2 regions of the Terrabacter ginsenosidimutans genome follow, and region 2 is predicted to be linked to the other one. Evidence: predicted binding sites of a transcription regulator. Region 2 holds the regulator's gene; the other holds the start of a gene.
What was found. Region 2 encodes LexA, which represses DNA repair genes until DNA is damaged. Its sites were predicted from a motif close to TCGAACANNTGTTCGA; they were not measured.

Region 1 (3,582 bases), on a different contig from region 2:
GCACGTCCGAGACCTCGGCGGGCTGGTCGACACGCGGCCCGACGCCGAGCTTCTCCTTGACCTTCTTCTCGATCTCGTCGGCCAGGTCGGGGTTGTCCTTGAGGAAGTTGCGGGCGTTCTCCTTGCCCTGACCGAGCTGGTCGCCCTCGTAGGTGTACCAAGCGCCGGCCTTGCGGACGAAGCCGTGCTCGACCCCCATGTCGATGATGCCCCCCTCGCGGGAGATGCCGTGGCCGTAGAGGATGTCGAACTCTGCCTGCTTGAACGGCGGCGAGACCTTGTTCTTGACGACCTTGACGCGGGTGCGGTTGCCGACCGGCTCGGTCCCGTCCTTGAGGGTCTCGATGCGACGCACGTCCAGTCGAACCGAGGCGTAGAACTTCAGGGCCTTGCCACCGGTCGTCGTCTCGGGCGAGCCGAACATGACGCCGATCTTCTCGCGGAGCTGGTTGATGAAGATCGCGGTCGTACCGGTGTTGTTGAGGGCACCGGTGAGCTTGCGCAGCGCCTGGCTCATCAGGCGGGCCTGCAGGCCGACGTGGCTGTCACCCATCTCGCCCTCGATCTCGGCACGGGGCACCAGGGCCGCGACCGAGTCGATGACGATGATGTCGATGGCGCCGGAGCGGATCAGCATGTCGGCGATCTCGAGCGCCTGCTCACCGGTGTCGGGCTGCGACACGAGCAGCGCGTCGGTGTCGACACCGAGCTTCTGCGCATAGTCGGGGTCGAGCGCGTGCTCGGCGTCGATGAACGCCGCGATCCCGCCCGCCTTCTGCGCGTTGGCGACCGCGTGAAGGGCCACCGTCGTCTTGCCCGACGACTCCGGGCCGTAGATCTCGACGACACGGCCACGCGGCAGACCGCCGATGCCGAGGGCGACATCGAGGGCGATCGACCCGGTGGGGATGACCTCGATCGGCGCACGTACGTCGTCACCGAGGCGCATCACCGCGCCCTTGCCGTAGCTCTTCTCGATCTGACCCATCACCGAGGAGAGGGCCTTGTCCTTGTCCTTCGCCTGCACCGATGCCATGTCGGTCACCTATCTGCCGTCTGCGCTGCGGTCGTCTACCTTCGACCCGGGCGACGGCTCGTCCAGAGATTCGCTGTCGGGTCAGACGCTAGGTGCCGGCGCCGACATCAGGTGGACCACGAGACGGCCTGTGGACGATGCGGGTGGTGGCGCAGGACCTGTGGAGAACAGTACCGAACAGGTGTTCGAAGTCGATACGACACGCCGGTACACCGGAGTCGTCAGCGGGCGGCCTGACCGCCCTGGGCGCCTCGGGCCACTCGGGTGTCCCGACCGAGCCGACGCTCGGGCGGCACGTCCATGTCGGTGCACAACGCCTCCCAGACAGCCCGCGGCGCCTCACCGTCGGCGAGGGCCTGCACGACGGTGCGGTTGCCCAGCGCGCCCAGCACGTGGTCGCGGGCGAGCGACCCGGCATACGCCGCGCCGAACTCGTCGTCCATCAAGGTCCAGAAGTGACTGATCCGCACCCCAGCAGTGTGCCACCCGGTCGGCCGGAACCGTTCCTCGCGAACCTGTCGTCGGAGCGTTGTCCGATCCGGCCACGCACGTCCGCCTCTGCCGGTATCGTCCTCTCGTCCTGCGCGACGTCGTGCGGACGCCGAACTCTTCAGGGGAGCACCACCATGACCGAGCCCACGAACGGGGCGAGCCAGCCCTACGCCTACCCGACGCCCGCAGGGGCGCCCCAGACCGTCCCCGGCGAGGTCACCCTCTCCGACGAGCCGCAGCCCACGCCGGGCGGCGGTCGCAAGCGCACCGGGCTGCTTGTCGGCGGTGTCGTCACCGCGCTCGTCCTCGGCGGGGCGGGCGCGTTCGCCTTCCAGACGCTGAGCGGCGGAGGCTCCCAGCCCGCCGAGGTGCTGCCCGGCGACGCCTACGCCTACTTCCGCCTCGACATCGACCCGTCCGCCGGCCAGAAGATCGCTGCCGTGCGCTTCCTCGGCAAGCTGCCCCAGGTCAAGGACACCCTCGGCAGCGACGACCCGCGCAAGAAGCTCTGGGAGCTGGCCTCGAAGGACTCCAGCAACGGCTGCGTCGCGAAGTTCAGCTACGACGACGACATCGCGCCCTGGCTCGGAGACCGCGCCGGCGCCGCCATCCGCCCCGGAGGCACGTCGGACGCCCCGAACGTCGCCATCGCAATCCAGGTCAAGGACGAGACGGCTGCCAAGGACACGTTGACCAGGCTCTTCGCCTGCGACAAGAACGGCGACACCGAGCTGCGGATGAAGAACGGCTACGCCATCATCACGCCGCCCGGTGTCGGCGACGCCACGCTCGCCGCCGTCGACAAGGGCTCGCTGGCCCAGAACGCCACCTTCAACGAGGACATGAACGCCCTCGGCGAGCAGGGCATCATGTCAGCCTGGTTCGACATGGGGTCGGGCCTCAAGGAGATCCAGAAGCTGGGTGGCACGTCGGCCCTGGGCGCCGTCCCGGCGGTCAGTGCCAAGGGCCGGGTCGCGGCGGCGCTGCGCTTCGACGCGGACTACGTCGAGATGGCGGGCGTCGTGCGTGGCGGCGACGCGACCACCTCGGTCAAGGGCAACGGTGGCGAGATGGCCTCCCTGCCGGCCGACACCTTGGCGGCCGTCAACGTCTCGGGCGCCGACAAGATGATCGACGGAGCGTGGCCCCAGCTGAAGAAGCAGATCGAGAGCCTGGCGTCCGCCGACGGCGGGTCCGACCCGATCGGGGAGGTCGAGCAGCAGCTCGGCATGAAGCTGCCCGGCGACCTCAAGGTCCTGCTCGGCAGCTCGTTCACCCTCGCGATGCCCGACCAGGACCTCAAGTCCGACGTCCCCACCATCGGAGCCAAGGTCGTCTCGAGCGACGCCAAGCGCGCCGACGAGCTCGTCAGCCGCCTCATGGAGACCGCGGGCGTGGGCCCCGACGTCCTGACCCACAAGGTCGACGGCGACAAGGTCTTCGTCGCCACGACGCCCGACTACACCGACGACCTCAAGGCCGGCGGCAAGCTCGGGGACACCGACACCTTCAAGCTGGCTGTCGGCGACGTCTCCGGCTCCAACACCACGCTGTTCGTCGACCTCGACAAGATCGACAAGCTCGCACAGGGTCAGCTGCACGGTGAGGCCAAGACGTTCCTCGAGTCGCTGCGTGCCGTCGGCTTCAACGCCTCCAACACGGGCAACGGTGAGGGCAGCTTCACGCTCCGGGTCCTGGGCGACTGACCCGGTCCCGAACGCACGAAGGGCCCCGCTCCGGCGGGGCCCTTCGTCGTGGAACCGGTCGGGTCAGGCGATGTCGGCGAACCCCGTGATGCCGAGCCCATCGGCGTCGGGCAGCTGGATCTGGTTGCCCGAGTAGGAGATTCCGCCCCTCACGGGCGAACGCAAGGACCACCACGCTGCGTCGAGGTCGCTGACCTCGGTCGTCGGCTCGGCCGCGACGAGCGCCGCCGCAGCCCCCACCCCGATGTGGCTCTCCATCATCGAGCCGACGATGGTGCGCAGGCCGGCGTCGTGGGCGCGGCGGAGCATGTCGCGGCCCGCGGTGAGCGAGCCGCACTTGGCGAGCTT
Region 2 (3,582 bases):
CGCCCTCGGCCGTCGTCAGCTCGGGCAGCTCGCGAGCGGCGACCCCCGAGAGCGTCTGCCCGGACTGCACCGTGACCGTGCGCGGCTCCCCCGTGGCCGAGGCCAGCTGGCCGGCCAACCCGACACCGAGGACGGCGACGACTGCCGCGACGAGCAGGGCCAGGACCACCCGACCGAACCGGGTCAGACGCAGGGGCGGCTGGGTGGCGCGCGCTGCCCGGGCCACCCCTGCCGCCTCAGGCCCGGTCGGCACGAGAACGAGACGGGGCCGTCCGGCCGACAGCGGCCGCTCGGACTCCTCGGTGTGCGGCTGGCGAACGGCCTCGAGGACGATGGCGCTCATGGTGACCTCCCCTTGCTCCTGAACTTGCGAACACATGTTCGATAGAACGTCTGTACGAGTTGTAGCACGTATGTTCGATGAAGTCGAGACACGCATCGAACAGGTGTTTGGCAACTGTGTTCGACCTGCGTAGTCTTTCCTCACACCACAGACCTCACCAGCCACCACTGACACTGGCCTCACATCCAGCGTCACGACGCGGTCTGAAGAGCCGACGAAGGGGACACCATGGGCGTGACCGAGCTTCCCGATCGCGACACCGGCGACGGTCTGACCGTCCGCCAGCGGCGGGTTCTCGAGGTCATCCGCAACTCCGTGGACCGCCGTGGCTACCCGCCGAGCATGCGTGAGATCGGCGACGCGGTCGGCCTGGCCAGCCCGTCCAGCGTCTCCCACCAGCTCAACGCGCTCGTCGCCAAGGGCTACCTCCGGCGTGACCCCAACCGTCCGCGCGCGCTCGAGGTCGTCTCGCCCGACGCGAAGGCGGAGGAGGTCGGCTACCGCGCGGGCGACGCGACGCCGCTGCGCCCGCGGGGCGACCAGTACGACACCGAGACCGACTCCGGCGATGCCCGCCCCGAGGCCTCCTACGTTCCCGTGCTCGGACAGATCGCGGCCGGCGTACCCATCACCGCCGAGGAGGTCGTCGAGGACGTGTTCCCGCTGCCCAAGCAGCTCGTCGGCGAGGGCGACCTCTTCCTGCTCAAGGTCACCGGCGACTCGATGATCGGCGCCGCGATCTGCGACGGCGACTGGGTCGTCGTGCGCCAGCAGCAGCATGCCGACAACGGCGACGTGGTCGCGGCGATGCTCGACAACGAGGCGACGGTCAAGACGTTCAAGCGCAAGGACGGCCACGTGTGGCTCATGCCGCACAACGACGACTTCTCCCCCATCGACGGCGACCACGCCACGATCCTCGGCAAGGTCACGGCGGTGCTGCGCCGCATCTGAGCCCTTCGGCTCCCCATCGACGACGTATGCCGTCGGCGCCCTCCGCGCCGACGGCATCGCCGTGTCCCGGGAGGCGTATCCGACGAGACGGCGAGAGACTCTGAACCGTGAGCCCTGCGAAGGAGACCGCCATGGCACCAGGCCGCACCCGGGACGTCGTGTTCACGTACCGCTACCTGCGGGGCGCGATGATCGCCCTGCTCCTCATGCTGCTGCTCTCGGTCGGCTACCAGTGGTGGTGGGAGACCGGCCACTCGTGCTGGCTCGGCTCGATCAGCGCGTACTACTACACACCGGCACGATCGGTCTTCGTCGGCTCGCTGTGCGCGCTCGGGGCCAGCCTCATCGCCTACAAGGGCCACTCGCCCGAGGAGGACGTGCTGCTCAACTTCTCGGGCTTCATGGCCTTCGTCGTCGCCATGGTCCCCACCGTGCCGGACGCCCGGTGCGGGCCGAACGCCTACACCCAGACCCCGGGCGAGATCGCCGCGGCCGTGCGCAACAACATCTGGTCGCTCGTCGTCGTCGCCGCCGTCGCCGCGCTGGTGGCCGCCTGGCTCAAGCGGGGCGCGATGACGCGCGACCCGTCCGAACGACCCACGGTGCGTTCCGTGGTCGTCTCCGTCGTCTGCGGCGCGGTGCTGCTCGGTGAGCTGACCCTCTTCCTCGCGCTGCGCGACCGCTTCATCGCGCTCAGCCACGGCGTCGCCGCGGGCACCATGGTGGCCGGGGTCATCGCCGTCATGGCCTTCAGCGCACTGCGCGCCGAGGAGCGCCACCGGGGCGCCGACGGCGGGGCTGTCTACAAGCGCACCTACATCGCGATCGCGGTGGCGCTCGCCGCGGCGCTCGGAGTGACGGTCCTCGCCGCCCTCACCGTCAAGGGGTTCGACCACCTCGTCCTCATCGCCGAGGTGATCATCATCGTGCTGTTCGCCGCCTACTGGGGCGTGCAGACCAAGGAGCTGTGGGACCTGCGCGCGAGCGACGGCGCCGACGGCACCGAGGCGCGGCAGACCCACTCCGTGGCCGAGTAGCCCTGCAGGACAGGGGCCGCCGACTCGACCGGACAGTGACCCCGCTCAGTGACCCCGCTCAGTGACCGAGCGCTTGACGCAGGTCCTCCAGGGTCGGGCCGAGGGGCGCGTGCAGACGTAGGCTCGCCTCGGCGTCACCGCGGGTGGCCGAACGCGTGACGATCGCGACCGGCACGTCGCGCTGGTGGGCCCGCCGGACGAAGCGGTAGCCGCTCATCACCGACAGCGACGAACCCAGCACGAGCACCGCCCCAGCGCCCTCGACGAGCGAGAAGCACTGCTCGACAAGCGCTTTGGGCACCGACTCGCCGAAGAAGACGACGTCGGGCTTGACGGTGTCGTGTCCGCAGACGAGACAGCGCGGCGCGTGGAAGGACTCGACGAGCGAGTCGGCGAGCACGATGTCACCATCGGGCCGGACCTGCTCGCCCCACTGCGAACCCACCGTCTGCGCCGCCTCGGCGAACCGCTCCATGAAGCCGGGGTTGGCCTCGGTCATCCTCTCGTGCAAGCCGATTCGCGTGGTGTACTCGCCGCAGGTGAGGCAGACGGCCCGGTCGAGCGACCCGTGGAGCTCGATGACGTCGGTGGCGCCCGAGGCCTGGTGCAGCCCGTCCACGTTCTGGGTGATGATCGGGCCCACGTAGCCCGCGCGCTGAAGGTCGGTGACGACGCGATGGCCCTCGTTGGGCTCGGCGGCGTTGAAGCGCTGCCACCCGATGTAGCTGCGCGCCCAGTAGCGCCGGCGCGCCTCGCTCGACCCTGCGAACTCGCCGTAGGTCATCGGCTCCACGCGACGGGTCCCGTCGGGCCCGCGGTAGTCCGGGATGCCCGACTCGGTGGAGAGCCCGGCGCCGGAGAGCACGACGACTCCGCCACCGCTGACGAGGTCCACGAGGTCGTCGAACGTGCCGAGGTCGTGCGTCTCGAGCGGCAGGGTGCGCGTGGTGGCGAGCCGGGTCGTGGCCGCCGACATGACTGTCGACGCGGCCGTCCCCTGCGGAGGTATGCCGTTCGGCTGCTGCACCCGGTCAGCCTACGTCGCCTGCCCCCGCCTCCCGGTCCCACGTCGTGGGTGTGACCGCACGGCGTCGCAGCTCCGCCTTGCGCACCTTGGCCGTGGGGGTGCGCGGCAGCTCGTCGACGATCTCGACGTAGCGCGGACGGGCGAAGCGCGGCAGGACGGAGTCGACGCGCTGGACGAGCTCCGCGCAGTCGAGGCTCGCGCCGGCAACGGGGACCACCGCG

Region 1: a site for LexA is predicted at 1,210-1,225, ahead of recA (recombinase RecA). Genes of this name have one in related genera too.

What each region holds. Positions count from the first base shown of each region.
Region 1 covers NZ_BAABDC010000002.1:580,670-584,251, reverse strand. Annotated here, with positions in the region: gene recA (recombinase RecA) at 1-1,036, opposite strand, end outside; gene ABD831_RS08675 (DUF3046 domain-containing protein) at 1,258-1,506, opposite strand; gene ABD831_RS08670 (DUF3352 domain-containing protein) at 1,663-3,234, shown strand; gene ABD831_RS08665 (dipeptide epimerase) at 3,298-3,582, opposite strand, start outside.
Region 2 covers NZ_BAABDC010000007.1:78,719-82,300, forward strand. Annotated here, with positions in the region: gene ABD831_RS17985 (LysM peptidoglycan-binding domain-containing protein) at 1-343, opposite strand, end outside; gene lexA (transcriptional repressor LexA) at 572-1,297, shown strand; gene ABD831_RS17995 (hypothetical protein) at 1,405-2,334, shown strand; gene ABD831_RS18000 (Sir2 family NAD-dependent protein deacetylase) at 2,393-3,361, opposite strand; gene ABD831_RS18005 (AMP-binding protein) at 3,366-3,582, opposite strand, start outside.